3 regions of the Microbacterium shimangi genome follow, and region 2 is predicted to be linked to each of the others. Evidence: predicted binding sites of a transcription regulator. Region 2 holds the regulator's gene; each other region holds the start of a gene.
The links. Region 2 encodes HrcA, which represses chaperone genes, less so after heat shock. Its sites were predicted from a motif close to TTNGCACTCGNNNNNNNCGAGTGCNAA; they were not measured.

Region 1: groL (chaperonin GroEL) is a predicted target of HrcA. The motif match lies at 8,406-8,432, and genes of this name have one in related genera.
Region 3: groES (co-chaperone GroES) is a predicted target of HrcA. The motif match lies at 7,898-7,924, and genes of this name have one in related genera.

Annotation. Positions count from the first base shown of each region.
Region 1 covers NZ_JBIGII010000002.1:187,867-197,954, reverse strand. Annotated here, with positions in the region: gene ACFXQA_RS01485 (DUF2079 domain-containing protein) at 1-1,195, opposite strand, end outside; gene ACFXQA_RS01480 (response regulator transcription factor) at 1,288-1,992, shown strand; gene ACFXQA_RS01475 (sensor histidine kinase) at 1,989-3,422, shown strand; gene ACFXQA_RS01470 (hypothetical protein) at 3,539-3,709, shown strand; gene ACFXQA_RS01465 (CPBP family intramembrane glutamic endopeptidase) at 3,824-4,369, shown strand; gene ACFXQA_RS01460 (cysteine hydrolase family protein) at 4,404-4,949, opposite strand; gene ACFXQA_RS01455 (nitroreductase family protein) at 4,997-5,572, opposite strand; gene msrB (peptide-methionine (R)-S-oxide reductase MsrB) at 5,569-5,976, opposite strand; gene ACFXQA_RS01445 (DUF2332 family protein) at 6,051-7,052, shown strand; gene ACFXQA_RS01440 (DUF3263 domain-containing protein) at 7,062-7,331, shown strand; gene ACFXQA_RS01435 (LytR C-terminal domain-containing protein) at 7,367-7,957, shown strand; gene ACFXQA_RS01430 (cold-shock protein) at 8,094-8,294, shown strand; gene groL (chaperonin GroEL) at 8,471-10,088, shown strand, end outside.
Region 2 covers NZ_JBIGII010000004.1:588,430-598,517, reverse strand. Annotated here, with positions in the region: gene ACFXQA_RS09750 (16S rRNA (uracil(1498)-N(3))-methyltransferase) at 1-423, opposite strand, end outside; gene dnaJ (molecular chaperone DnaJ) at 426-1,559, opposite strand; gene hrcA (heat-inducible transcriptional repressor HrcA) at 1,611-2,651, opposite strand; gene hemW (radical SAM family heme chaperone HemW) at 2,731-3,948, opposite strand; gene ACFXQA_RS09730 (DUF1990 family protein) at 3,948-4,598, opposite strand; gene lepA (translation elongation factor 4) at 4,610-6,472, opposite strand; gene ACFXQA_RS09720 (pyridoxal phosphate-dependent aminotransferase) at 6,485-7,645, opposite strand; gene ACFXQA_RS09715 (ExeM/NucH family extracellular endonuclease) at 7,826-10,088, shown strand, end outside.
Region 3 covers NZ_JBIGII010000008.1:10,187-20,274, forward strand. Annotated here, with positions in the region: gene guaB (IMP dehydrogenase) at 1-446, opposite strand, end outside; gene ACFXQA_RS14215 (branched-chain amino acid ABC transporter permease) at 714-2,054, shown strand; gene ACFXQA_RS14220 (branched-chain amino acid ABC transporter permease) at 2,063-3,043, shown strand; gene ACFXQA_RS14225 (ABC transporter ATP-binding protein) at 3,126-4,055, shown strand; gene ACFXQA_RS14230 (ABC transporter ATP-binding protein) at 4,052-4,789, shown strand; gene ACFXQA_RS14235 (ABC transporter substrate-binding protein) at 4,940-6,220, opposite strand; gene rarD (EamA family transporter RarD) at 6,399-7,352, opposite strand; gene groES (co-chaperone GroES) at 7,513-7,809, opposite strand; gene ACFXQA_RS14250 (class I SAM-dependent methyltransferase) at 7,980-9,173, shown strand; gene ACFXQA_RS14255 (hypothetical protein) at 9,421-9,921, opposite strand; gene tsaD (tRNA (adenosine(37)-N6)-threonylcarbamoyltransferase complex transferase subunit TsaD) at 9,918-10,088, opposite strand, start outside.

The sequences.
Region 1 (10,088 bases), on a different contig from region 2:
GCGCCAGCACCGTCCGAGCGGCGGCCACGTGGTCGCTGGCCTCCCAGAGGGCCGGGGAGAGCAGTTGGGCGAGCGGAGACACCGTGAGCAGCGCCGTCGTCGCCGACAGGCTCACGAGAAGAACAAGACGGTGCCGGAACGAGGTCCATCCCGCGTCGTGCCGGAGCCGCAGCATCCCATCGATGAAGGCGGCGGTGACGATCGGCACGAGGACCGCGTCGTAATGGTACGAGCTGCCCCAGTAGTTGGGGTTGTCGGACAAGAACCGCCACGCGAGGGTCGGGATCACCACGAGCACCAGCGGCGAGCGGAGTGCGACGAAAGCGGTGGGGAGGAGCAGCACCGCGATGGTGGCGATCTTGATGTCGTTGGACATCAGCGTCAGCAGTTGGGTGACCGCGCTGCCGAATCCGACCTGGCCCGTGTAGTTGTTGTTTCCGACCGGGTTGAACAGGGGAATGACGACGTAGCTCGTTAGGACCGTCGCTGTGACACCGAACAAGCCCGTCGCGATGCCCAACCGACGCCCGGACCGATCGGAACGCGCGGCCAGGACGGCGATGAGCGCGCCGATCCCCGCCACGGTCAGCCCGAGGTCTTCTTTCACGAGCACGAGAGGCGCGGCCCAGAGCGCCGCAGGCAGGAGGCGCCGGGTGCCGAGCGCCGTGAGCGAGAACGCCAAGAGGGGTACGGCGAACGCGATCTCGTGGAAATCGAACACGACCGCATGGGCAAGGCCGCCGGCGAATCCGTAACCGAGCGCGACGACGATCGCCGTCCGCAGGCCGACGATACGGGCAGCCCAGATCGTGAGCGGCACGACCCCGACGGCGAGCAGCACGGCTTGGGCGACGAGTAACAACTGCGGGCCCCCGAAGACCGCGTAGAAGGGTGCGAGCGTCGCCAAGATCGGGGAGAAGTGGTCGCCCAGCAACGAGTAGTCGATGCCCTTCAACAGCGACGAGGGGAGCTTTCCCTCGGAGTAGGCGCGCACCCCTTGATCGAAAATTCCGAGGTCGTACCCCGTGGTCAGCAACTGCGCGTGCCGCTGCAGCGCCAGCGTCGCGAAGATCGCAGCGAACACCAGCGCACTTCCCCACCCCAGGCCGTGAGCGCGGTCGAAAGACGCCGACCGACGGGCGTGCGGGGGCAGGGGGTTCTGTGCGGCGTGGGCTGCGAGAAGTCGGTGGGCCATGAGCTCATGGTCAGAGCGGGTCGCTGATCCGCACCTGACGCACGCTGACGTCGCCGTCAGGATCGGTCTGCGCGGGGGTGTGACACTGAGCTATGCGCATCTTGGTCGTCGACGACGAACGAGCCTTCGCCGAAGTTCTCGCCGCGGGACTCACTGCGGAGGGCTTTGTGGTCGACACCGTCCACGACGGCCGCTCGGGCTATCTGATGGCAGCGACGGGTGCCTACTCCGCGATCGTCCTCGACCTGATGCTCCCTCGACTGAGCGGGTTCGCAGTGGCTGCGAGGTTGCGCGCCGACGGGGTCAGGACACCCGTGATCGTGCTGACGGCCAAGAACGGGGAGTTCGATGAGGTCGAGGCCTTGGAAAGCGGGGCGGACGATTACCTTCGGAAGCCGTTCAGCTACCCGGTGCTGGTTGCGCGCATTCGGTCGTTGCTGCGCCGCCCGACCGAGATCACCGAGAGCGTGATCGCGATCGGTGATCTCGTCATGGACGCCGCCCGGCGTCATGTTCGCCGCGCCGGGGTTCACATCGAGCTCAGCGGGCGGGAATGGATGATCCTCGAGATACTGGCTCGGGCGGCGGGCACCGTTGTGTCGAAAGAGGCTCTGCTCGGGGAGGCGTGGCCGGACGAAGCTGACGATGTGAACCTGGTCGAGGCCCGAGTGAGCGTGTTGCGCCGCAAGATCGACGCGCCGTTCGGTCGCCGTTCTCTCGAGACCGTGCGCGGCGCCGGCTACCGCCTGATCGACGATCGACCCGCGGCCGATCGGCACATCGAGGACCCGGCGTGAAGGCCGTTCGAACGCCTGCCTGGGGGAGCGTAGCGACGCGCCTCGCACTGACCGCGGGCATCCTCGCCTCGGTGTTGCTCGCGAGCGGAGCACTGCTTGTGCGCTCGGCCCTCCATTCGACCCAGATGGCAGCAACGGAGCAGTTGGCCGGCGCCCAGGCCTCGCAGATCATCGATGCGACCCGCCAGAACGTGCGTCTGTCCGGCGAGTTCGGATCCCTGCCGTATGAACTCCTTCGCAGCGATGGGGCTCTGATCTCGTCCTCTCCGGTGCTCGCCGACGCCGAGATCGATGGCCCGATCATGTCGCCCCCGCGCGAAGACGCGGAGCAGACGGGGGGAGAAGTGTGGACCGGCACCATCACCGCAGGACCCTTGTCGGGGCAGACCCTCACCGCGGTGAGCAGCACGCTCAACGCCTCCAGTCTCCTCGATCGCGCGGACCCTCCTGGCGGTCCGCTCGCGGATCCGAATCTGGCGACGTATCGCGCCTACGTCTTCGTCACCGCCGCCGCCGCCGATCGGGCTGTTGCGACGATCGATCCCTTCCTCTGGTCGGGCGTGATCGTGGCCGTCGCGCTGCTGGCAGGCACGGCGGCGATCACCGCGAAACGGTCGCTTCGTCCCGTCGATCAGATGCGACGTGCCGCGGACGCAATGTCGGGTGCCCCCGACGGAGCGCGCATCGCGGTCCCGGATTCGCCCGACGAACTCCGTGCCCTCGCCGCGACGCTCAACGCGATGCTCGTCAGGGTCGACGAGGCCGCAATCCGCCAGACCCGATTCACCGCGGACGCCGCCCACGAGCTGCGCAGCCCCATCACTTCGCTCATCGCCGCCCTGGAAATAGCACAGGCACACCCTGGTCTCGTGCCCGCTGAACAGACTCTGGCGCACGTGCATAGGGAAGCCCGACGACTGGAGGACCTCGCCCACGATCTCCTCGAGCTCGCGGCGGCAGGTCGTTCGGAGAAGCCACCGCAGGGGACGTGTGCGGACGCCCGGGCCGTCTTGCGGGATGCCCTCGCGGAGGTCGAGGAACGATCCCCCGGCGTTGACATCCGTGTTTCGGACCCCGCACCAACCGGCGGTATCCCGGTGCGGCTTTCCGCTCGAGATCTGCGGCGCGTCCTCGTCAACCTCCTCCAGAACGCCACGCGCCATGCGCGCACTCACGTCGAGATAGACCTGAGGGTCGACGGCGCCGTGGTGCGGATCGAGGTCGCGAACGACGGTTCACCGATCCCGATCGGCGACAAGGCACGAATTTTCGAACCCTTCGTTCGTCTCGACGAATCGCGGTCCAGAGACACCGGCGGCGCGGGGCTCGGATTGGCGATCGTCCGCGAGATCGCGGCTCGAGAGGGGGGCGCGCTCGCCGTCACCTCGACACCGACCCGCACGGCGTTCACCGTGACTCTTCCGCGGTGACAGCGCAGCGATCCCGGCAAGGGCGGCAACCACCCGACGCCCTTGACGAGGCTCGGCCGACCCGAGGAGACTCGCAGCCGGGGCCGCGGACACCCCGTCGGAACAAGGAGGCTTCGATGGACGATCCAGAATCACCCTCGCTGTGGACTCGCCTGAAGTGGGTGCTCACCGGGCGGCCGCGCACCCAGGAAGAGATTCGTGCGGCGCGAGCCGCGGGCGAACAGGACCCCACAACCCCTCAGCGATTCGATATTCCGTCGACCCGCAACGTCGGCGGCATCTCCTAGGGGCTGCCCGCGACGACACTGCCTGCTCTGGCCGCAGCGAGTCATCCTGTGGAGCCATGACGTATACATCCTCCGGTGGATGTTCGGCATTCTCCCGCGAAGTAGCGTGGCCACGTGATCGAGTTCGTTTTGTTCTGCCTTCCCGTCGTCGCCTACGTCGCTGTGCAGTCGCGAGGGCGCAGTAGGTCGTTCAGACATGCGCTCGAACGCGTCGGTGCGACGCGCGGATCACGTTCCGCGTATGCGTGGGCGCTCGTGCTGCTGCTTCCCCTGGTGCTCACGGGTTGGCTGGCGATCGTTCTGATACCCGCCGAAGTTCTCAGCATGCCCGGGGTCACCATCGCGCAGATCACCTCGGTCGCGGGGGTCCTCTCGGTGATCCTCCGGGCGGTAGGTGAGGAGGTGCTCTTTCGGGGATTGCTGGGAGGAGTGCTCATGCGCCGCCTCGGTTTCGCGTGGGGGAACGTTCTGCAGGCCGTGCTCTTCGTCTTGCCCCACCTGGCCCTTCTTGCCATCGACGTCCGCACCTGGCCGATCATTCCCGTGCAGTTCGCTGCGGGGTTGCTCCTGGGGTGGCTGAGGTACCGCACCGGCTCTTTCGTCCCCGGCGCTGCCGTTCACGCCATCAGCAACGTCGCCGCGGGCATCATCGCCGGGTAGGCGAAGCGCGTGGCCGGACCCGCCGCCGAACGGCTCAGGGGGTAGACGACAGCGCCACGACGTCGTGCTTCGCGGTGGCAAAGCGCTGCCCCGGGTAGCGCAGGCCGCTGAAGTACATGTTGGTGTGGGCGACGATCTGTTCGCCGGTCAGAGCGACTCCGTCGTGCTCGGCGTCCGTGGTCGTGTGCGCATCGGACACCAGAGTGACGTCGTAGCCTCGGGAGGCCGCGGCCTGTGTCGTCGTGCGTACGCAGTAGTCACTCTGCGCGCCGGCGACAACGAGATGGGTCACAGAGAGCCCGGTGAGGATCTCTTGAAGGTCAGTGCCGGCAAACGAGTCGCGGTACGTCTTCCGCACCAGGGGCTCGCTGATTTGCCTCTCGAGCGGGGGCGCCAGGTTCCAGGCATCAGTTCCCTCTGCGAAGCCGCCGTGATCCTGAACCCATACCACCGGGACTCCTTCGCTTCGAGCGCGGTCCACGAGCTTTGCGGAGCTACGAAGCACCGCCTCTACGTCGAAGCAGCGGGCCACTACTCCCACCTGCAGGTCTATGACGAGGAGTGCTGTCGATGGGGGCATAAACCGATTCTTTCAGCGACGCTCCGCGAATCGTCGCGCCGGGCGGGTCAGTCGGCGTCGGTCGCGTCGAGTTCGTCGGCTTTCTTGCCCCGCGGCATGCGGGACAGGTGACGGCGGGCGTCGACGGCTTTGCGGCGAGCGATCTTCCGGGTGGGAGGCTTACCGCCGACATACAACCAACCGAGAAGCTCTTCGTCCTTCTCGAGACCATGCGCTTTCGCGACGGCCTTGCTCCGGGTGTAGTCCCCGGTGCGCCACAGGACGCCCCATCCCGCATCGTCGAGCAGCAGGCTCAGCATGTGCGCGACGCCCGAGGCGACGGCCTCCTGTTCCCACCGCGCCACCTTGCTCTTGCGGTAGCTGGCGACGATGGCGATCAGCAACGGGGCGCGCATCGGCTTCGACGAGGCACCCTTCTGGCCGGCTGCCTTGTTGATGGCCCGACCCAAACGCTCGCGATCGTCGCCGCGGAGCTCGATGAGCCGCCACGGGCGCAGCGACGAGTGGTCGGCGACCCTCCCCGCGGCAGAGACCAGCACTTCGATCTCCGCGCGGGTGGGGGCGACATCGGTGACCTTCGACCACGATCGACGCGATCGAACGGCCTCGAGCGTCGTGCTCATTCGTCGCCGCCGGGGGTGAACGTCAACGCGAGCGAGTTCATGCAGTACCGGTCACCCGTCGGCGTGCCGTACCCGTCGGGAAAGACATGGCCGAGGTGCGAACCGCACGCGGCGCAGCGCACCTCGGTGCGCACCATTCCGACGGTGCGGTCTTCGATGAGTTCGACGGCGTCGGGACGAACGGATTCGTAGAAGCTCGGCCACCCGCAGTTCGAGTCGAACTTGGTGCCGCTCTGGAACAGCTCGGCTCCGCATGCCCCGCACGCGTACAGGCCGGCCCGTTTCTCGTCGAGCAGCTCACCGGTCCACGCGCGTTCCGTCGCGGCCTGCCGAAGAACGGCGTACTGGTCCGAATCGAGCTCCGAGCGCCACTGCTCATCGGTCTTGTTCACGGCGTATGTCATCTGCGCCTCCTCTTCTGCTCCATTCAACCCGATGGCCGGGCGGTCGGCGCCGGGGTTGCCGCGATGATGGGAGAGTGGATCAGGATGCTGCGGCCGACGCCGACGCCGTCATCGCCGCCCGATATCAGCATTTCGCCGAGGTCGAGGCGCCCGGTCGATCCGATCTGTACGCGCAGTGGGCGGCGGGAGTGGCCGCCGACCCTGAGACGCGTTCGATTCTCGCCCGCATCCCCGACACGCATCGGCAGCCGCCGCTCGTCTTCGCCGTCACGCGCTTTCTCGGTGCGCCCGAAGGCGACTATCCGGCCTGGGCCCGCTGGCTGTCGGCGAACGCCGAGACGGCCGTCGCGGAGTGCGGTGCGCGCAGCATCCAGACCAATGAACCCCTCCGGTGCGCGGCGCTGCTGCCCGCGCTCTCGCTGATCGATGGGCCGATCGCGCTTCTCGAAGTCGGGGCGAGCGCGGGAATCTGTCTCTACCCCGACCGGTACTCGTACCGGTACGCGACCCGTGATGGCGTGGTCGCCATCGATCCGTCCGACGGTGTCTCATCTGTCGTACTCGAGAGCGCCCTCGACGGCGACCCTCTCGTGCGCCTGCCCGAAGTGGTGTGGCGTGCCGGTATCGATCTGCACCCGCGCGATGCTCGCGACCCCGACGATCGCCGGTGGATCACCGGCCTCGCGTGGCCAGGCGAAGGCGGCCGCGCCGACCGGATGGCGGCGGCGCTCGATGTCGTCGCGGCCGATCCACCGCTGCTGGTGTCGGGCGACGCGGCCGATCTGCTTCCCGCGGTCGCTGCGCTCGCGCCGCCGGACGCGACGCTCGTCGTCACCACCCCGGGGGTGCTCGCGCACGTCCCTCGCCGATCGCGTCGTGCGCTCATCGATGCGGCGCGGGCAGCCGGCCGGTGGATCACGATCGACGCGCCCGCTCTTCACGACGGGTGGAGCTCGGTGCCGAAACCGTGGCCGGGGCGGTTCGCCCTCGCCCTCGACGGCGACATCGTGGCCTCGGTCGACCCGCTCGGCGCCACAGTGGAGTGGCGGAGCGCAAACCCGCTCACGCGGGTTTAGCGTGAGAATGTGCCCCTCTCCGATCGCGACCGCGCCCTTCTCGTCTTCGAGGCGCAGTCGGTGGTGGCTCCGGGCCGTCGCCGCAGCGGCGCCAAAGAAGAGGCCATCCGTGCCGAGCTCGGCATGCCCCCCGCGCGGTATTACCAGTTGCTCGGCCGGCTCATCGACACCGCCGACGCGTTGGAGTTCGACCCGATGCTCGTGCGGCGACTGCGACGGATGCGTGACGAGCGGGAAGCGGTGCGCGCCGCCCGCGTGACGCGCTCGGCATCGAGCTGACGGGCCTCGAGAGCCCTGGCGGGTAGCATCGTCGGGTGCCAAGACCGACGATGCCGCGAGACCGCTTTGACGACCTCGCAGACGAGAGCGGCCGGGTCGGCGCGCACCGGGCAGAGAACCCGCGCATGCGCGGTGGGGTCATTCTGCTCTGGGCCGTGATCGCCACGATCGTTCTGGGGGCCGCGGGAATCTTCGCGTCGTTGCTCATCTCGGGTCGTGTGACGCTCTTTCCCACTCCCGAGCCGACGTCGTCGGTGGCGCCGGCGCCGACGGCCGTGATCGATAGCTCGTCGACGGTCATCGTGCTGAACGCGTCGGGCCAGGCCGGTCTTGCGACGCAAGTGCGCGAAGTGCTCGTCGCCGCGGGATGGACGATGGAATCCGTTTTGCCGGGCGACGCCGGAACGTCGTTCGAGACCACCACGGTCTATTACTCGCAGCCCGAAGACGAGGCTGCCGCGGCAGGGGTGGCCGAGGTCATCGGCGGAGCCGACGTGGCGCAGAGCACCGCGTACGACGCCTATCCCGTCGAGGACGACCCCGACACCGAGGCAGACGAGACACAGGCGCTGCGGCTGGTCGTCGTGATCGGAACCGACCGCGTCACTGCCTCTCCCGCGCCGTAGAAGCACCGTCGCGGGCGCCGTGTTTCGGGCCGGTAAAGATCTCGATGCACGCGTGTCACAGTATGGCGATACGCACTGATCCGGTGTGTGCGGCATGCTTACGATGGTGCCCGTCGCACAGCATCAGGAGAGTCGCATGACCCAGGGCACCGTCAAATGGTTCAACGCTGAAAAAGGCTTCGGCTTCATCACCGCCGGTGATGGTCAGGATGTCTTCGTCCATTATTCGAACATCGACATGACCGGGTTCCGCGTCCTCGAGGAGGGCCAGGCGGTCGAGTTCACGGTGGGCACCGGACAGAAGGGTCCTCAGGCCGAATCCGTCCGAGTGGTCTGACCCTCCCCAACCTTTCAACACCGCAGCATCCGGTCTCGGATGCTGCGGTGTTTCTCGTCCATCCCCCTCCTGCCGCAGCTTGCACTCCCTAGGGGAGAGTGCCAAGATGGATTAGCACTCGCCTTCGGTGAGTGCCAAAGATCTGTGTACCCAACGTCCGGGAGGGACGACCAAACATGGCAAAAATCATCGCTTTCGATGAGGAGGCCCGTCGCGGTCTCGAGCGCGGCCTCAACATTCTCGCCGACGCCGTCAAGGTGACCTTGGGTCCCCGCGGTCGCAACGTCGTGCTCGAGAAGAAGTGGGGCGCTCCCACCATCACGAACGACGGCGTCTCGATCGCCAAAGAGATCGAACTCGACGACCCGTACGAGAAGATCGGCGCCGAGCTCGTCAAAGAGGTCGCGAAGAAGACCGACGATGTTGCCGGCGACGGCACGACGACCGCCACGGTTCTCGCGCAGGCTCTGGTCCGCGAAGGCCTGCGCAACGTCGCAGCCGGCGCTGACCCCATCTCACTGAAGAAGGGCATCGAGAAGGCCGTAAAGGCCATCACCGACGAGCTCCTCTCCAGCGCCAAAGAGGTCGAGGGCAAGGCGCAGATCGCCGCGACCGCATCGATCTCGGCTGCTGACCCCGCCATCGGCGAGCTCATCGCCGAGGCCATCGACAAGGTCGGTAAAGAGGGTGTCGTCACCGTCGAGGAGTCGAACACGTTCGGCACCGAGCTCGAGCTCACCGAGGGTATGCGCTTCGACAAGGGGTACATCAACCCCTACTTCGTCACCGACCCCGAGCGCCAGGAAGCGGTCTTCGAAGACCCCTACATCCTGATCGCGAACCAGAAGATCTCGAACATCAAGGATCTGCTCCCGATCGTCGACAAGGTGATCCAGGAGGGCAAAGAGCTCCTCATCATCGCCGAGGACGTCGAGGGCGAAGCTCTCGCGACGCTGGTTCTCAACAAGATCCGCGGCATCTTCAAGTCGGTCGCCGTCAAGGCTCCCGGCTTCGGCGACCGCCGCAAGGCGCAGCTGCAGGACATCGCGATCCTCACGGGTGGCCAGGTCATCACCGAAGAGGTCGGTCTCAAGCTCGAGAACGCGACCACCGACCTGCTCGGCCGCGCTCGCAAGGTCATCATCACGAAGGATGAGACCACGATCATCGAGGGTGCCGGCGAGGCATCGCAGATCGAGGGTCGCGTGACCCAGATCCGTCGCGAGATCGAGAACACCGACAGCGACTACGACCGCGAGAAGCTCCAGGAGCGTCTGGCCAAGCTCGCCGGTGGCGTCGCCGTCATCAAGGCGGGCGCAGCCACCGAGGTCGAGCTCAAGGAGCGCAAGCACCGCATCGAAGACGCCGTTCGCAACGCGAAGGCCGCCGTCGAAGAGGGCATCGTCGCCGGCGGCGGCGTGGCGCTCATCCAGGCCGGCAAGGTCGCGCTCGCCAACCTCCACCTCACGGGTGACGAGGCGACCGGCGTGAACATCGTCCGCGTCGCGATCGAAGCTCCGCTCAAGCAGATCGCGCTCAACGCCGGTCTCGAGCCCGGCGTCGTCGCGAACACCGTCGCAGGCCTCCCGGTCGGACACGGCCTCAACGCCGCGACCGGTGAGTACGGCGACCTGTTCGAGCAGGGCATCATCGACCCGGCGAAGGTCACGCGCTCGGCGCTGCAGAACGCAGCCTCGATCGCCGGCCTCTTCCTCACCACCGAGGTCGTCGTCGCCGACAAGCCCGAGAAGGCATCGGCTCCGGCCGGTGACCCGACCGGCGGCATGGACTTCT
Region 2 (10,088 bases):
AGCTTGCTTCGACGCCTCGCGCACGATGGTCGTCCAGCGCGCGACGCCCTTCTCGGCCTTCGCATCCCACCGCGACACGCTGCGCTCGGCCTGCCACGGCAAGATCGCGTCGACGCCGAGCTCAGTCGCGGCCTGCACCGCGAGCTCGTCCCGGTCACCCTTCGCGAGGGCCTGCGCGAGCAGGATCCGCGGCTGCGGGGCCGGCTCGTCGCGACGGTCGTCGACACGCACCACGACCTCGCGCGGGCTGACGGTCGTGGTGCGTCCGGTGAGCCAGACGCCGCGACCGTCACCAACCGTCACGTCCTCGTCGACGCGAAGACGACGGACGACGGCGGCGTGGTGCGCCTCGGCGCCGTCGAGGACGACGTCATCTCCGGGGTGGGCCGCCGCGGCCGCGTCGGTGACGAAGTGGAGCGCCACGGTCAGACGTTGCGGAACCGGTCACGGAGCTTCGCGAAGAGGCCCTGGTGGAACTCGGCCAGGTGCGGTGCGGGCGCCTTGGTGCGTTTCGCGAAGTCTTCGATCAGCGACCGCTCCTTCGCGTCGAGGCGCGTCGGGGTGACCACGTGCACGCCGATGCGCAGGTCTCCGCGCTGGGTGCCTCGCAGGGGCGTGACACCGCGGCCCTTGATCGTGAGCACGTCACCCGACTGCACACCGGCGCGGATCTCGAGGTCGACCGAGCCGTCGAGCGCGGTGATCGCGGTCTCGGTGCCGAGGATCGCGTCGGGCATCGAAACCTCGAGGGTGGCCAGCAGGTCGTCGCCGTCCCGGCTGAAGGTCTCGTGCGGGGCGACGGTCACCTCGAGGTAGAGATCGCCGTTCGGACCACCGGCGGGCCCGACTTCACCCGAACCCGGAAGCTGCAACCGCAGGCCCGTCTCGACTCCCGCGGGGATGTCGACCGACACGGTGCGGCGGGCGCGGACGCGTCCCTGGCCCTGGCAGGTGGCGCAGGGGTAGGGGATGGTCGTGCCGTGCCCCTGGCACGTGCCGCAGGGCTGGTTCGTGACGACGTTTCCGAGGAGGCTTCGGACGGTGCGCTGGATGTGACCGCTGCCGTGGCAGATGTCGCAGGTCACTTCGGAAGTACCGGGCTGGGTGCACGCGCCGTTGCAGGTCTCGCAGAGCACGGCGGTGTCGACCTCGAGGTCGCGGTGCACACCGAAGACGACGTCGTCGAGCTCGAGGGTGACTCGCACGAGGGCGTCCTGTCCGCGTTCGCGCCGCGATCGCGGCCTCGGCCCGCGGCTGCCGCCGCCCCCGCCGCCCGCTCCGCCGAAGAACGTCTCGAAGATGTCGCTGAAGCCGCCGAACCCGGCTGCTCCCCCGCCACCGCCGAAGGCACCGGTGTCACCGCCCATGTCGTAGCGACGGCGCTGTTCGGCGTCGCTCAGGACGTCGTAGGCGTGCGTGACGAGCTTGAACTTCTCGGATGCGTCATCGCCCGGGTTCACGTCGGGGTGAAGCTGGCGGGCGAGACGTCGGTACGCCTTCTTGATATCGTCGGTGCTCGCGTCGCGCGCGACACCGAGGACCTCGTAGTGGTCAGCCACAGTCGCCTTCCTGCCCGCTCGTGGCGGGGATCGTCATGGACGGATGCCGCGTCAGCGGGCGTTCTCGTCGTCTTCGAGCATCCTGGTCAAATGGTGGGCGACGGCGCGAACCGCCGCCAGGTGCGAGGGGTAGTCCATTCGCGTCGGCCCCAGAAGCCCCACGCGGGCTCCGGTGCCGGATGCGTCGTAGTCGCTCGCGAGAACGGACGCCTCGATCAGGCCGAACGGTTCGTTCTCGCGTCCGATGCTGGCCGCCAGCCCTTTCGCGTCGACGACCATCTCGGTCATGAGCTTCAGGAGCGTGACCTGCTCCTCGATCGCCTCCAGCAGCGGGTAGATGCTGCCCCGGAAATCGGACTCACGTCGAGCGAGGGTGGCGGCCCCGGCCATGACGAGACGATCCTGGCGGAACTCCTCGAGCTCTTCGACGAGCACGCGCAGAATCGCGTGCGCGGCAGCATCCACCCCCACCGCCGGCAGGGTCGCGGCTGCGAGGGCTTCGGTGATCCGCTGCGTGGCGTCGCCCACGAGGTGACCGACGACCACGGCAGAGATGCGGGCCCGCAGTTGGATGAGCTCGGCCTCGGTCGGCTCGTCACGGACGAAAGCGATGCGCTGGGAGACCCGCCCGGTGTCGGTGACGACGATCACGAGCAGGCGGCCCGAGCCCAGATCGACCAGCTCGACGTGCGTGACGTTGGCGCGGGCGAACGAGGGGTACTGCACGATCGCGACCTGGCCGGTGAGCTGGGTGAGGGCGCGCACCGTGCGGGCCAGCAGGTCGTCGAGGTCGCCGGAGCCGTCGAGGAAAGACGCGATCGCATTGCGCTGAGCGGGATTCAGAGGCCGGAGGTCTGCGAGATGGTCGACGAAGACGCGGTAACCCTTGTCTGTGGGAATGCGACCCGATGAGGTGTGGGGCGCGGCGATCAACTCTTCGTCTTCGAGCAGCGCCATGTCGTTTCGGATCGTGGCCGCCGACACCCCGAAGGCGTGGCGCTCGACGATCGCCTTGCTACCCACCGGCTCGCGTGTGTCGACGTAGTCCTGCACGATCGCACGGAGAACCTGGAGTCCGCGTTCGCTGACCATGGCTCTCCTCTCGCGTCTCTGGCACTCGTCTGGCGTGAGTGCCAATTCTAGCGGATCGTGCGGGCCGTGGCCGTGGCCATCACGCCGTCAATGCGCGCACCACGGTGTCGGCGAGAAGGCGCCCCCGCCGGGTGAGGACGATGCGCCCCGAGGTGACCGGTCCGCCATCGATGAGTCCGCCGTCGACCAGCGACGCCACCGCGCGTCGGCCCCCGGCGGTGAGCTCGGCGACGGGGAGGCCCTCGCGGATGCGCGAGCGCAGCAGGACCGACTCCAGGTGCCGCGCCCCGGGGTCGGGACGCTCGCGCGCGGCGGCCGGCGACTCCCCCGCGGCGAGCCGTTGCGCGTAAGCCGCCGGATGCTTCACGTTCCACCAGCGCAGGCCCGCGACATGGCTGTGGGCGCCCGGCCCGAATCCCCACCAGTCGGAGCCTCGCCAGTACGCGAGATTGTGCTGTGAGCGCTGGGCGTCGTTGCGCGCCCAGTTCGACACCTCGTACCAGTCGAACCCGGCGGCGGCGAGAAGGTCGTCGGCGAGCTCGTACATGTCGGCCTGCGTGTCGTCGTCGGGGGCGACGACCTCGCCGCGGCGGATCTGCCGGGCGAGCTTCGTGCCGTCCTCGACGATCAGCGCGTAGGCGGAGAGGTGGTCGGGCTCGAGCGCGACGGCCGTCTCGACCGACGCACGCCAGTCGTCGAGCGACTCTCCGGGGGCGCCGTAGATGAGGTCGACGCTGACAGCGAGACCGGCGTCGCGAGCGGCAGAGACGGCGGTCGCCACGTTCTCGGGATCATGCGTCCGATCGAGCGCCGCGAGTACGTGGGGCATCGCCGACTGCATGCCGATAGAGAGGCGGGTGACACCGGATGCTGCGAGCTCGCGCACGACGGCGGGTGTCACGGTGTCGGGATTCGCCTCGACGGTGATCTCGGCGTCGTCTGCCAGGCCGAAGGCTGCCGCCACCCCGTCGAGCATGCGCGCGAGGTCGCCGGCGGGGAGGAGCGTCGGCGTGCCGCCCCCGAAGAAGACCGTCTGTGCGGGACGCACGGCATCCGACCGTTCGAGCACCCGCCGAGCCAGTGTGATCTCGTTGCGCACGGTGTCGGCGTACTGGTCTTGCCGCGCCCCGCGCAGTTCGGTGGCGGTATAGGTGTTGAAGTCGCAATAGCCGCACCGCACCCGGCAAAACGGAACATGCAGATAGACGCTGAAGGGGGTCGACGGGTCGTGCGCGAGATCGTCGGGCAGCGCACCGTCGGGGGGCGCGGGGTCGCCGAGAGGAAGGGCCGACCCCATCAGGCGGGTGTCGTGTACATCGGCGAGATCGCCCGGAAGTACCGGGAGAACAGCTCGCGCCGACGCTGGCGGACCATCGCGGGGAAAAGCCGGTAGAGCAGAGCCACCGGGCGGTCGAACGCCCGCACGGTGAACCAGACCTCGTCGTTCTCGCGCCATTCGAGGAGGAACAGCTCCTCGCCGCTGACGACCGAATCGCCCACGGTACCGAGAGCGAAACCCACGCGCCGAGGATCTTCGATCACCGAGATCACGCGAGCCTCGGCATCGGCGCGATAGCGGCCCGCGTGGCCGCGCAGGTGCACGGTCGTCCCCGGGCCGACGAAGGGGGTTCCGTCGACGTCGAAGCGCTGATCGGAGTCGAGCCTGCTGGGTGCGACCGGGCGACCCTCCCCGTCGTAACCGACGCCGGTGTACGACGGCCCTGCGGCGGGACGCACGTCAGCGATCGTGAGACCGCCCTCGCGCTGCGCCGCCCACGCCAGAAGAGCCTCGCCCGCCGTGGTGAAGCGCTCCTCACCGCTGCCGATGCGCCACGTCTCTTCGGCGGGGATCGACCGCTCGGGCGGATACTGCAGAAGATCGGGGGCCTGGGTGGCGCCGACCGCGGCGTAATCCACCGTCTCGTCCTTGAAGGTGCCGCGACGCACGGGAGTCGGTCCTACTTCTTCTCTTCGACGTCGCCCGAGAGGGCCGCGATGAACGCGCCCTGGGGGACTTCGACACGACCGATGGTCTTCATGCGCTTCTTGCCCTCCTTCTGCTTCTCGAGAAGCTTTCGCTTGCGGCTGATGTCGCCGCCGTAGCATTTCGCCAGCACGTCTTTGCGGATCGCGCGGATGCTCTCCCGCGCGATGATCCGCGCGCCGATCGCGGCCTGGATGGGGATCTCGAACTGCTGGCGCGGGATGAGTTTGCGCAGACGCTCCGTCATGAGGGTGCCGTAGGCGTACGCCTTCTCCCTGTGCACGATCGCACTGAAGGCGTCGACCTTCTCGCTCTGGAGGAGGATGTCGACCTTGACGAGGTCGGCGTCCTGCTGACCGGAGGGCTCGTAGTCGAGGCTCGCGTAGCCCTGCGTCTTGCTCTTCAGCTGATCGAAGAAGTCGAAGACGATCTCGCCGAGCGGCATGTTGTAGCGGATCTCGACGCGGTCCTCACTGAGGTAGTCCATTCCGAGCAGCGAGCCCCGTCGCTGCTGGCACAGCTCCATGACCGTGCCGACGAAATCTTTCGGAAGGAGGATCGCGGCCTTCACCATCGGCTCCGACACCGATGCGACACGACCGTCGGGATACTCGCTGGGGTTGGTCACGACGATGGTCTCGCCGATGTCGGTCTTGACCTCGTAGACCACGCTCGGGGCAGTGGCGATCAGCTCGAGATCGAACTCGCGCTCCAGGCGCTCGGTGATGATCTCGAGGTGGAGGAGGCCGAGGAACCCGCATCGGAACCCGAAGCCCAGGGCGACGGAGGTCTCGGGCTCGTAGACGAGCGATGCGTCGGAGAGCTTGAGTTTGTCGAGCGCTTCGCGCAGATCGGCGTAGTCGCTCTGCTCGATGGGGTACAGGCCCGAGTACACCATCGGCTTCGGGTCGGTGTAGCCGGGCAGTGCCACGGTCGCGGGGGAACGGTGCGTGGTGATCGTGTCGCCGACCTTCGACTGGCGCACGTCTTTCACACCCGTGATCAAGTAGCCGACCTCGCCGACGCCCAGACCCCGCGAGGGTGTGGGCTCGGGACTCGACACGCCGATCTCGAGCAGCTCGTGGGTCGCGCGTGTCGACATCATCTGGATGCGCTCGCGCGGCTCGAGGCTGCCGTCGATCATGCGCACGTAGGTGATCACGCCGCGGTAGGAGTCGTAGACCGAGTCGAAGATCATGGCGCGGGCCGGGGCATTCGGATCGCCCTTCGGGGCGGGGATGTCGCGCACGATGCGGTCGAGGAGCTCTTCGACGCCCTGGCCCGTCTTTCCGCTGACGCGGAGGACGTCTTCGGGCCTGCCACCGATGAGACCGGCGAGCTCGGCGGCGAACTTGTCGGGATCGGCGGCCGGGAGGTCGATCTTGTTGAGGACCGGGATGATCGTGAGGTCGTTCTCGAGTGCGAGGTACAGGTTCGCGAGGGTCTGCGCCTCGATCCCCTGCGCGGCATCGACGAGCAGCACGGCACCCTCGCACGCGGCGAGCGAGCGGCTGACCTCGTAGGTGAAGTCGACGTGGCCGGGGGTGTCGATCATGTTCAGGGTGTGCACCCCGTCGGTCCCCGAACCCGTCGAGGGGCCCGCCCACGGCATGCGAACGGCCTGGCTCTTGATCGTGATGCCGCGCTCGCGTTCGATGTCCATGCGGTCGAGGTACTGCGCGCGCATGTCGCGATCGGACACGACGCCGGTGATCTGCAGCATCCGATCGGCCAGCGTCGACTTTCCGTGGTCGATGTGGGCGATGATGCAGAAGTTGCGGATCACCTCGGGCGGAGTCGCGGAGGGCTCGAGGGAATGTGAGGCGCGAGGTGACATGTTCCGTCGATTCTACGGGCGACGGGGCGGCGCCGCGGGCGCGGGGAGGCGCCGGATGCCCTCGAGGATGCTGTCGAGGTCGCTCGCGAGGCAGATACGGATCCACCCTTCGCCCTCCGCCCCGAACGCCGAGCCCGGCGCCACGGCGACGCCCCGCTCGTCGAGGAACCGCAGGCACCACGCGGCGACGTCGCCTTCGCTGACGTGCGAGACGTCGATCCAGAGGTAGAAAGCGCCCGTCGGACGCAGATAGCCGAACCCGCGCTCGTCGAGAAGGGCGGATGCGGCGACGAGGTTCTCGGCGTAGTGCGCCGCGGCGGTCGCCACCGCGTCTTGCGGGCCGTCGATGGCGGCCAGCGCCGCGTACTGCGCCGGGGTGTCGACGCAACTGATGGCCGCCTCCTGCACCCGCAGCATGACGTCCTGCCAACCGGGCGGAGTGACGAGCCAGCCCACGCGCGCACCGGTCATCGCGTAGGTCTTCGAGGTCGAGAACACGGTGAAGACGCGTCCGTCGGTGTCGAAGGTGGCGGGGCTCACGTGCGCACGGCCCCAGGTGAAGCGCTCGTACACCTCGTCGCTGACCACCCACAGATCGTGGCGGCGGGCGAAGTCGACGAGGGCGGCGATGGTCGTCGCGTCGTAGGTGACACCGAGCGGATTCGACGGACTGTTGATGACGATCGCGCGGGTGCGCGGGCCGACCAGCGCTTCGAGTCCGGCCAGATCGGGGACGAAACCGTTCTCGGGCCGTAAGACGTAGGGCACGGGCGTCGCCTGCAGGAGATGCGCGTTCATCGTGAAGGTCGTGTAGCCCGGGTCGGGGATGAGCACCTCGTCACCGGCCGTCAGGGTAAGGGTCATCGCCTGGTGCAGGGCCTGCGTGCCGCCGACGGTCACCCAGATCTGCTCGACGTCGACCTCGAGTTGGTTCTCGCGCGCGAGCTTGCGGGCGATCGCCTCGCGAAGCGGTCGGATGCCACCGTTCGGCGTGTAACGGACGTCACCGCGCCGCCAGGCGGAAGACCCCGCGTCGCGCACCGGCTCGGCGACCGCCATGCCCGGCTCCCCCACGGCGAGGACGATCGTGCCGGGCCGTTGAAGGGCGACCTCGAGAATGCGACGCACACCCGAACCCGCCATTCCGAAGACGTGGGAGGGAATTGCGGGCATGCGGGAAGTCTATTTCCGGGCGGCACGCGCCCTGGCGCTTCGATTCGCGTCACCCGTTGTTCATCTCGGAGCAACCCCGACGTCCGGGGGGTCGGACAAGATCGAGCCAGGTCCCCCCGACCCCCGATCGACACCACGTCGGTGTCGATCGCCGTGCGCCCCCACCCTGGAGAAGACTCTGTGACGTCGCATTCCCCGACCTCCGACCGCTTCGAACACGCGAGAGGAGGCAAGGGCCGTGCGCTCGCCGCGAGTGCGGTCGTCACCGCCCTCGCTGTGGGCTCGTTCGGTATCGCCGCGCTGCCTGCCCAGGCCGCAGTGAGCCCGACGGCCGCTGTCGTCATCAACGAGGTCTACGGCGGTGGGGGGAACTCCGGTGCGACCCTGACGAACGACTTCGTCGAACTCGTCAACGTGAGCACCACCGCTCAGAGCATCGACGGCTGGAGCCTGCAGTACGGTTCCGCGGGCGGCGCGTTCAATTCGCAGCTGCCCTTGACCGGGAGCATCCCGGCCGGCGCGCATTACCTCGTCCAGCTGGCGAAGGGCACGGGCGGCACGGAAGCGCTGCCGACCCCCGACGCAGAAGGCACCCTCGCACTCAGCGGCACGGGCGGCAAGGTCGCGCTCGCGAACGCGGCGGGCCTCGTGCAGACCCCCACCGACGCCAGCGTCGTCGACTGGGTGGCCTACGGCCCCGCCGCGACCCCCGCTGCCGGCGGCTCGCCCGCACCGGCGGCCTCGAACACGACGAGCGTTTCGCGCAACGCCACGCACACCAACACCGCGGTCAACGGCGCCGACTTCACCGCCGGTGCACCCACGCCGACCAACAGCGGCGTGACGCCCGACCCGGAGCCGACCGACCCCACGAATGCGACCATCGCCGAGATCCAGGGGACGACCGACACGTCACCGCTCGCCGGGCAGACCGTCACCACCGAGGGTGTCGTCACCGCGCGCTACCCCACCGGCGGCCTGAACGGCTACATCATCCAGACGGCCGGAACCGGGGGCACGCTCGACTGGGCGACCCACGTCGCTTCGGACGCCGTCTTCGTCTACTCCCCCGCGGGCGTGAACGCCGTTGCGCTCGGCGACACCGTGCGCGTCACCGGCGCTGTGAGCGAGTACAACGGGACCACGCAGATCACGGTCGCCGCAGAAGGCTCGACGGTCATCGCCGACGCGGCCGCTGTCGCTCCCGCAGCTGTCGCCTGGCCTCGCGAGGGCGATCGCCGCGAAGCCCTCGAGTCGATGCTCGTGCAGCCGCAGGGCGACTACACGGTGAGCAACACGTATTCGACGGGCAATTACGGTGAAGTCGGTCTCGCGACCGGCACGGAGCCGCTCCGCCAGCCCACCGATGCCGCTCGCCCCGGCACTCCGGAGGCCGCCGCGGTGACCGCCGACAACGCTGAGCGCGCCATCGTGCTCGACGATGCCTCGACCACAAACTTCGACAGCGTCGCCGGCTCCGCTTTGACGCCGCCATACATCTCGCTGACCGAGCCGATCTCCGTCGGCGGCCGGGTCACGTTCGACGAGCCCGTCGTCGTCGCCTTCAGCTTCGGTGCCTGGAAGTTCAACCCCACAGTGCACCTCGTCGGCGACGGCACCGGTGCGAACGACGGAGTGACCTTCACCAGCCCGCGCACCCCCGCCCCGGCCTCGGTCGGCGGCGACGTGAGCGTCGCGTCGTTCAACGTGCTGAACTACTTCACCACCCTCGGCACCGACACCTCTACGTGCACGGCCTACGTCAGCCGCGATGGCACCGAGCGCAACAACGTGAGCGGCGGCTGCGACCAGCGAGGCGCCTGGGACGCGGAGGACTTCGAGCGTCAGCAGACGAAGATCGTCGAGGCCATCAACGCTCTGGACGCCTCGGTCGTCGGTCTGATGGAGATCGAGAACTCGGCGGCCCTCGGCGAGGAGACCGACGAGGCCGTCGCTTCGCTCGTCGCCGCGCTGAACGCCGATGCCGGTTCCGATGTCTGGGACTTCATCCCCTCCTCGGCCGACCTGCCTGACGCAACCACCCGCGACGTCATCACGAACGCGATCATCTACCAGGTCGCCGAGGCGGCGCCGGTCGGCGACTCGCTCGCGCTGGGAGACCAGTCGGACGCCGGTGAGGCGTTCGGCAACGCCCGCGAGCCGATCGCCCAGGTGTTCGAGCCCGTCGACGGTGGCGAAGAGTTCCTGTTCGTCGTGAACCACTTCAAGTCGAAGGGTGCACCGCGCGAGGGTGATGTCGTACCTCCCGGAGACCTCGACAGCAACGACGGCCAGAGCTTCTTCAACGCCGCCCGAGTGAACCAGGCCACCGCGCTCACCGAGTGGGTGGAAGAGATCCAGGGTGACACCGAATCGGTGCTGCTCGCCGGCGACTTCAACTCCTACGGCCAGGAAGACCCGATGCAGGTCTTCTTCGACGGAG
Region 3 (10,088 bases), on a different contig from region 2:
TCGAAGCCCGAAACGAAGCGCATGTCGCGGTTCGTCACAATGCCGACGAGACGGTTGTCCTCGTCGATGACGGGGAGGCCCGAGATGCGGTACTTCGCGCAGAGGTCGTTGACCTCTTCGATGGTCGCGTCGGGGGTCGTCGTGATCGGGTCGGAGATCATGCCCGACTCGCTGCGCTTCACGCGGTCGACGTGCGCCGCCTGATCTTCGATCGAGAGATTGCGATGGATGATGCCCAACCCGCCCTCTCGAGCGATGGCGATCGCCAGCCGCGCTTCGGTGACGGTGTCCATCGCGCTCGAGAGCAGCGGGGTCGCCACCGTGATGCGCCGCGACACGCGTGACGAGGTGTCTGCCTCGCTCGGAATCACGTCTGTGTGACCCGGAAGCAGCAGGACGTCGTCGTAAGTCAGACCTACGAAGCCGAAGGGATCGTTGTACTCCATGATTCTCGGTTCTCCTGCGCGCTCGGCGCGTTGCTCGAAAGGACGACGACGGCCGGTGCGCTCACGCGCGCCGATACCGATTCTAAGCGCGGGTGAACGAGGTTCATTCCCCCGGATGCTATGAGGAGAGACCTCTACACCTATGATTCCGGAGAGCGTCGGTGCGATGGTCGCGCTACGCCGTGAAACACCACCGACACATTACGCTCGTAACGTCGTCATCACCGCCGATACGACTCGATGTCGGCGCCCCCGACTGGAGGATTCGTGAGTCCCACCACCACCGCGCCACGACGCGTCCGTGCGGGAACTATCCCCGCCGTCGTCGCGCTGCTGCTCACGTTGTTCGGTCTCGTGGCCGGCGCGACGCCCGCCATGGCCGCCGAAGACGATCCGTACCGCATCAGCGGCAACGTGCAACTCGACGGCGCACCCCTCGAGGGAACCGTTCTCGTCATCGATGGCCCCGGCGGCACGCAAGAGGTCGAGACCGACGCCGAAGGCCAGTGGCGAGTCGGCGTCCCCGAGCGCGGCGAGACGTACACGGTCACCCTCGACGAGTCGAGCCTCCCCGAGGGCATCGCCGTGGTTGCCGACGCCGCCGAAGGCGTCGCGCCCGATGACACCCCCAATGTCAAAGAGGTCGAGATGGGCGCCGGTGGGCGCGTCAGCGTCAACTTCTTCATCGGTGAGGGTGAGCGCAACGTCACCGGGTTCGCCGATCAGCTGGTTCAGCGCGTCGTCCAGGGCCTGAGCTTCGGCCTGATGCTCGCGTTGGCGGCCGTCGGCCTCTCGCTGGTGTTCGGCACGACCGGAATCTCGAACTTCGCCCACGGTGAGATGGTCACCTTCGGTGCCGTCATCGCACTGTTCCTCGTCGGCCCGGCGACCCTGGCCCTCCCGGTCTGGGTCGGATTCCCGCTGGCGGTGATCCTCGGCGCGGGCCTCGGACTCATCCTCGACATGATCCTGTGGCGACCGCTCCGGCGAAGGCGCGTGGGTGCGGTGCAGCTGATGATCGTGAGCATCGGACTCTCGCTGGCGATGCGCTACCTCTTCCAGTACTTCATCGGCGGCGGCACGAGCCAGCTCCCCTTCTCGTCCGAGCCGAAGATCCCGCTGTTCGGCGTCGTGCAGCTGAGTGTCATCGACATGGTCTCGATCGCCATCTCGATTGTCGTCATCGTCGCCTTCGCGGCCTGGCTGACCTACTCCCGGCTGGGCAAGGCGACCCGCGCGATCTCGGACAACCCGTCGCTCGCCTCGGCGTCCGGCATCGATGTCGACTTCGTCGTCCGCGTCGTGTGGGTCGTCGCCGGCGGCCTCGCCGCGCTGTCGGGCGTGCTGTACGCCTACTTCCGACCCGGCATCAAGTGGGACATGGGCGCGCAGGTGCTGCTGCTCATGTTCGCCGCCGTCACCCTCGGCGGTCTCGGCACGGCACTCGGCGCCCTCGTCGGCTCGATCATCGTCGGCCTCCTCGTCGAGGTCTCGACCCTGTTCGGTGTCCCCTCGGATCTGAAGTACGCCACGGCGCTGGTCGTGCTCATCGTGATCCTGCTCTTCCGCCCGCAGGGCATCCTCGGCCGCCGCGAAAGAATAGGTTAGGCGCGAACATGGACTGGCTACAGATCCTCTCGAACTCCGCATCTTCGATCCTCAGCCCCGCGACGATGGGCTACGCCCTGGCCGCGCTCGGCCTGGCCGTGCACTTCGGCTTCGGTGGACTGATCAACATGGGCATCGCCGGCTTCATGGCTGTCGGCGCCTACGGGTACGCCATCTCGGTCTTGAGCTTCGGCCTCCCCTGGTGGGCCGCTGCGCTGATCGGCCTGGTCGCCGCGTCGATCTTCGCGCTGATCCTCGGCATCCCCACACTCCGGTTGCGCGGTGACTATCTCGCGATCGTCACGATCGCCGCAGCCGAAGTCGTACGGCTGCTCTTCCTCACCACGGCGTTCGACGATGTCACCGGCTCCGCCGACGGTCTCAGCGGGTACCACGCCAGCTTCCGCGCGGCCAACCCGATCCCGCCGGGAACCTACGGATTCGGCCCGTGGACGTACAACGAGACCGACTGGTGGGTGCGCATCGTCGGCCTCATCACTCTCGCGATCGGCGCGCTCGTGGTGTGGCTGCTGGTTCGCAGCCCGTGGGGTCGCGTGCTGAAGGGCATTCGTGAAGACGAAGACGCCGTGCGCTCGCTCGGCAAGAACGTCTTCTCGTACAAGCTGCAGGCCCTCGTGCTCGGCGGAATCCTCGCAGCGGCCGGAGGAATCGTCTACGCCCTGCCGTCGGCGGTCAGCCCCGGTGTGTACGTCACGTCGCTGACCTTCTTCATCTGGACCGCTCTCCTCCTGGGCGGCGCGGCCACCGTGTTCGGCCCGCTTCTCGGTTCGCTCATCTTCTGGGTGCTGCAGACCTTCCTCTCGAACGTCCTCCCCGCTCTCGTGAGCGCGGGCGTCCTGCCGTTCATGTCGGAGATCCAGGCCGGAACGGTGCGCTTCATCCTCGTGGGTGTCGCGCTGATGGCTCTCGTGATCTTCATGCCGCAGGGAATCCTCGGCAACAAGAAGGAGCTGACCTTTGTCAAATAGCACCTCACCCGGTTCGAGCGACGCTCCCTTCGAGTCAACGGTCTCCGCGCCGGTCTCGCGGCCGAAGGCGACGGGCCTCCACATCGGAGACGCGGTGCCCGGGGTCAAGAAGGTCGACCCGATCATCGTCGCCGACAACGTCACCCGCACCTTCGGGGGTGTGACCGCCGTCGACGTGCAGCACCTCGAGGTTCCGCGCGGCGCGATCACGGCACTCATCGGTCCCAACGGCGCGGGCAAGACCACGCTGTTCAACCTGCTCACGGGGTTCGACAAGCCGAACAGCGGCACCTGGACGTTCGAGGGCAAATCGCTCTCGGGCATCCCGGCCTACCGCGTTTCGCGCATGGGCCTCGTCCGCACGTTCCAGCTCACCAAGGCGCTCGGCCTGCTGACGGTTCTCGACAACATGAAGCTCGGCGCGCGCAAACAGCGCGGCGAGCGTTTCTGGCAGAGCCTGATCCCCGCCCTGTGGCGCAAGCAGGACGACGAGATCGCCGAACGCGCCATGGTTCTTCTCGCCAAGTTCAAGCTCGACGCGAAGGCCGACGACTTCGCCGCCTCGCTCTCGGGCGGGCAACGGAAGTTGCTCGAGATGGCGCGTTCGCTCATGACCGACCCGACGCTCGTCATGCTCGACGAGCCGATGGCCGGGGTGAACCCGGCGCTGACCCAGTCGCTCCTCGACCACATCCTCGATCTGAAAGACCTGGGTATGACCGTGCTGTTCGTCGAGCACGACATGCACATGGTGCGCCACATCGCCGACTGGGTCGTCGTCATGGCCGAGGGCAAGATCGTCGCCGAGGGCGACCCGATCTCGGTGATGAAGAACCCCGCGGTCATCGACGCCTACCTGGGCGCACACCAAGATCTCGACCTGGGAGTCGTCACCGGCCGCGTCGACGTCGTCGAAGCAGACCCGACGACGGATGCCGACGCATCCATCGACGCCGACGCGACGCTGCTCGTCGAACAGGGCGTCGCCGAAGACGAAGGGAACCGCGCATGAGCGCCACCGCCACCCAGACCCCCGTCGTTTTCGTCGACGACGTCCATGCCGGATATCTCCCGGGTGTGAACATCCTCAACGGCTGCTCGCTCGTGGCCAACCAGGGCGAGCTCATCGGCATCATCGGGCCCAACGGCGCGGGAAAATCGACGCTGCTCAAGGCGATCTTCGGGCAGGTGAACGTTCGCAGCGGCACCGTGCAGCTCGAGGGCGATGACATCACCGGCCTCAAGGCCGACAAGCTCGTGCGCCGAGGTGTGGGCTTCATCCCCCAGAACAACAACGTCTTCCCGAGCCTCACGATCGAAGAGAACCTGCAGATGGGGCTCTACCAGAACCCCAAGATCTACAAGGAGCGTCTGGAGTTCGTCACGGGCATCTTCGCCGAGTTGGGCAAGCGGCTCAAACAGCGCGCCGGCTCACTGTCGGGCGGAGAACGCCAGATGGTGGCGATGAGCCGTGCGCTCATGATGGACCCCAAGGTGCTGCTCCTCGACGAGCCGTCTGCGGGACTCTCGCCCGTCCGTCAAGACGAAGCGTTCATCCGCGTCTCCGAGATCAACAAGGCCGGCGTGACCTGCATCATGGTCGAGCAGAACGCTCGTCGCTGCCTGCAGATCTGCGACCGCGGCTACGTCCTCGACCAGGGCCGCGACGCCTACACGGGCACCGGTCGTGAGCTGCTGAACGACCCGAAGGTCACCGAGCTGTATCTCGGAACGCTCGGCGTCTGACCGACGAGAAACACGAGAGGGGCGGATGCTGCGAAGCATCCGCCCCTCTCGTCGTTTTCGCGGGAAGAGGTCGAAGCAGTTCCCGCCTGCGGGAACGGGAAAGGGCCCCGGTCCGAAGACCGGGGCCCTTCCTGTGAGGGTTACTGCGGATCAGCCCTCGTACGCGACGTACGAGTTGTCCGACACGTACTCGTAGATGCCGATCGACGCCTCGGTGGGGTCACCGGCGTCGTCGAACGTGATCGGACCCGAGACACCGTCGTAGTCGGCGACGCCGCCTCCGAGGATGATCTCGGCGCAGTCGGCGTACGACTCGCACTTCTCGCCGTCACCGGTACCGCCGGAGACTTCCTGCAGCTTGCCGGCGATCGCCTCGGAGTCGGTGGAACCGGCTGCGAGCGATGCGAGTGCCAGCAGCACGGTGGCGTCGAAAGACTCCGCCGCGTAGCTGTAGTCGGCCAGAGGGGCGTCTCCGTTGGTGGAGACGAACTCGTCGAGCGCCGACGTGAAGTCGCCGATCGAGTCGATCGACAGACCCGGGAGCGTACCCTTGGCACCCGTGAGGGCGTCGGGCGCGAAGCCCGCGTCGGTGAAGTTCTTCAGGTTTCCGTCGACGAAGTACAGGCCCTCGGCGGGGAACTGACCGAAGAGGCTCGGCAGGATCGTCGAGACCTCGTCGAACGTGATCAGCGCGATCGCGTCGGGGTCGGCCGCGAGAACCGTGCTGATCTGCGAGTCGAACGTCGTGTCACCCGTGTTGTAGGTGGCTTCAGCGACAACCTCGCCGCCGGCGGCTTCGAATGCCTCGGAGACGTACTTCGCGAGGCCGGTTCCGTAGGAGTCGTTCAGCACGATGAGTCCGAGCGACTGAGCGCCGTCTTCGGCGATCAGGTTACCGAGGACCTCGCCCTGGAGGACGTCGGACGGAGCGGTGCGGAAGTACAGACCGTTGTCGTCGTAGGTCGTGAAGGCGTCGGACGTGTTGGCCGGCGAGAACTGGATGACGCCCGCACCGACGACCTGGTCGATGAACTGCAGCGACGTACCCGACGATGCGGCACCGATGATCGCCGAGACATCTTCGCCGAGCAGACGCGGGATCTCGGTCTCGTACGCCTTGTTGTCGGTGTCGCCGGAGTCGCCGAAGACGGTCTCGAGGGTGAGTCCGGTGTCGGCGGTGGCTTCGTTGATGAGCGACTCGGCGTACGCGACACCGGCTTCTTCGGGCGGGCCGAGGAAGGCGAGCGTTCCCGTCTGGGGAAGCGCCGTGCCGATCTTCAGGGTCATGTCGCTGCCGGGCTCGGCTGCGGGTGCGGAGGATTCAGCTGCTCCGCCGCCACCGGCACAGCCTGCCAGGACGAGTGCGCTGACACCGACCAAGGCGATACCGCCGAGGACCTTGCCTGCACGCGAACGTGAAATGACGCTCATGTTGCTCCTTGCTGTGAATGATTGCGGGCGCGCGGTTCGGGAACCGGCCCAGTGCCCTAAACCTATTGGTCCGCTCGTCTCGCCGGTGTTGCCGTTCGTTAACGATGTGTAACGCGACTTAATCGTTATCAACGCACAAATGATGCGCGGCGCCGCACGATGTGTTCGTCAGCGGCGCTCAGGTGAGTTCGGCGACGTCCGATGGCGCGGTGCGCCCGCGGCGGGCGGCGGCGAGCGAGTCGACGGTCAGAACGAGGAGCGCGACCCAGACGAGAGCGAAACCGATCCACCGCTCGGGGGGCATCGGCTCTCCGAGCAGCCACGCCCCGGTGATGAACTGCAGGATGGGCGCGACGAACTGCAGCAGCCCCACGAGACTGAGCGGTGCACGCCGGGTGCCCGCCGCGAAGAACAGCAGCGGCGTCGCGGTGAAGACCCCCGCCAGCAGGAGAAGGGTCGCGTGGCCGGCGCCGGCGGTGAACAAGGTGAGGCCACCGGTCGCGGCGACAACGGCGAGCTGGATGAGGGCGACGGGAAGCAGCCACGCCGACTCGAGGGTGAGACCGCTGACGGCGTCGACGGCGGGGCCGATCTTCTTCTTCACGAGTCCGTAGAACCCGAAGGACGCGGCCAGCGAAAGCGCGATCCAGGGGAACGTGCCGTACCCGACGATGATGACGACCACGGCGATGACCGCGATGCCGATCGCGATCCACTGCGTGAGGCGCAACCGTTCGCGGAGCACCAGGACGCCGAGGAGCACGGTGACGATGGGGTTGATGAAGTAGCCGAGGCTCGTTTCGATGACGTGACCGCTCAGGGTTCCGAGAAGGAACACCTGCCAGTTGACGTAGATGAGTGCCCCGGCGAGCGCCGTGAGCCCGAGCAGTCGCGGCTGTCGGACGATCCGCCACAGGGCAGACCACCCGCGGACGACGGCGAGCAGGACGGCGCAGAAGACGAGCGAGAGCACGATGCGCCACCCGACGACCTCCCACGCGCCGGTCGGAACGAGGAGGAGGAAGTACAGCGGGAGAAAGCCCCACAGCAGATAAGCGATGAACGCGTAGAACCCACCGACCGCGATCTCGCGAGAAGGTGAACCGGTGGCACCGGGTGCGGGCTTCGTCATCCGGTCTGTCACTCGACAAGCCTAGGTCTCGCCGGAGACACGGAGGCGGCGTTCATGGCCCGCCGACTGCCGAGACTGACGCGATTACTGCCAGTTGCCCCGGGGATGACGAAGGGCCCGGATGCAGAAGCATCCGAGCCCTTCGCGAAACAGATCGCGATCAGCGAACGACGACCGCCAGGACGTCGCGCGCCGAGAGCACCAGGTAGTCGTCGGCGCCGAACTTCACTTCGGTGCCGCCGTACTTGCTGTAGATGACGCGGTCGCCGACGGCGACGTCGATCGGAACACGGTTGCCGTTGTCGTCGATGCGGCCGGGGCCGACAGCCACGACATTGCCCTCTTGGGGCTTCTCCTTGGCAGTGTCGGGGATGACGAGACCACTGGACGTGGTCTGCTCAGCCTCGACCTGCTGGATGACGATGCGGTCTTCGAGCGGCTTGATGGAAACCGACACGGTCTACCTCTTCTTTCTTGACGCTTCGGTACGGAAGACTCGTTAGCACCCGCACGTGGAGAGTGCTAAACCCAAGTCTAGGGAACTGCTGGCACTCATGCAACGCGAGTGCCAATGACGGCGCCTGCGGTAGCCCGATCCTCGCGGCTCCGCCCCGTAGTGTGGGAGCGATGGACATCGCCGAGCTGACAGCCCTCCTCACCCCCGACGGGCTGCGTCTGCTCGATGAGACCTCGACCACCCCCGGGGCTGCCGACGATGTGGCACGCACTGTCTCGCGCCTCCGCGCGGCCGGCCACTCCCCCGAACTCGTCTCGGCCGTCGTCGGTCAAGCCAGGCTTCGCAGCCGCGCTTCGGCGAAGTTCGGTGAGTTCGCCGAGCGGATGCTGTTCACCCGGGCCGGGCTCGAACAGGCCACGCGCCTGTCGATCGCGGGGCGTCACGCGGCACGCTTCCGCGATGCGGGCATGATCACCGTCGCCGACCTCGGCTGCGGTATCGGCGGCGACGCGATGGGGCTCGCGGCCCTCGGGCTCAACGTCCGCGCCGTCGATGCCGACGAGGTCACGGCGGCCATCGCGGCCTACAACCTCGCCCCCTTCGGCGGCACGGTCGACGTGCGCCACGGCACCGCCGAGCAGACCGACCTCGCCGGTGTCGACGGAGTCTGGCTCGACCCGGCACGCCGGACGCCGGGGCACACCGAGACCACCCGGGTCTCGGCGGCGGACTACTCGCCCCCTCTCGACTGGGCTTTCGACACGATGAACCGGCTTCCCGGGGGCATGAAGCTCGGGCCCGCGCACGACCGCGATGCGATCCCCGACGATCTCGAAGCGCAGTGGGTGAGCTCCGACGGCTCGACGGTCGAACTCGTGCTCTGGTCGGGCGGACTCGCCCGCGAGGGCGTGCGCCGCGCCGCGCTCGTGATGCGCGGCGCCGAGACCTGGGAGATCACGAGTGCCGCCGACGCCGAAGACGCACCGGCCCGCGACCTGGGCGCCTTCGTTCACGAACCCGACGGCGCGGTCATCCGTTCCCGGCTCATCGGCGATGTCGCCCGCGCCCTCGATGCGGGCATGCTCGCCCCCGGCATCGCCTACCTCACGTCGGACACGGCGCTGACGAGCCCGTTCGTGTCGACCTTCCGCGTACGCGAGGAGGTTCCCGCCGACACGCGGGCGCTGACCAAGGTGCTGCGTGCCCGTGGGATCGGGTCGCTCGAGATCAAGAAGCGCGGCGTCGACATCGATCCCGCCGCTCTGCGGACCAAGCTCGCCCTGCGCGGCGACGATTCCGCGACGCTGCTGATGACGCGCGTCGGCTCGCGTCGGCTCGCCCTCCTCGCCGACCGCGTCGCCTGACCCCGCAGCATCCGCCCCTCGCCCTCTGCTCCGGCGACGTCTCCCCACCCCCGCGGCATCCGCCCTCACGTGCTTCCCCTGTCGCATAAGGCGGGTGCCGCTCACCGTTCGTGACAGGCGAGCGTGCTCCACTGCGCTTCCGCTGTCACGAACGGCGCCCCTGGCTCACCACTTGCGACAGGGGAAGCCCATTTCGTGGGAGGGGACAGCGAAGGTCAGGAGGAGGGGGGCGGTGGCGGGGGGGGGCTCAGCCGATGAGGCCGCTTTGCCAGGCGGCCCACAGCAGCCAGCCCGCACTGTACAGAACCGACAGAACGCCGAGCACCAGGGCCCACACCGCGACACCCCGCCGCTCGACCGGCCGGCGCAGTGCGACGATCGCCACGAGGATCGCCGTGAGTCCGACCGGCAGCCCCCATCCCACGACGAACGATGCCGCGAGCGCCACGATCGCGAGCCCGAGGGCCCACGGTCCGACGACGGGCCGCGGCGCGCGCGGCTCAGCGGGCGCCCACTGCGCGAGGCTCTCACCCGTCTCGACCGCGGGCGCCTCCCCCACCGGGGCCGCCGCGACGGGGACCGCCGACACCGGTGCCACCGGAGCGTGGGCCACCGCGCGCGGGGCGGGCGACGCGAGGCGAGGTCGTTCGATCGACGCCGACACCGCCGCGAGGTCGGGGAGGGGTGGCGGCGGCCCGGGAAGCTGCGCAGCAGACTCCGCGTCGGCCGGCCGCTCAGGCTCGCTCATGCCTGGATCTCCGTGACGGGCAGAGTGGAGTCAGCGCCGAACGACAGCGTCGACGGCTCGCGTCCCGCGCTGATGAGTTCGGCGGCGAGCGCGGCGATCATCGCGCCGTTGTCGGTGCAGAGGGTGAGGGGTGGAATGCGCACGGTGACCCCGGCAGCATCCGCTCG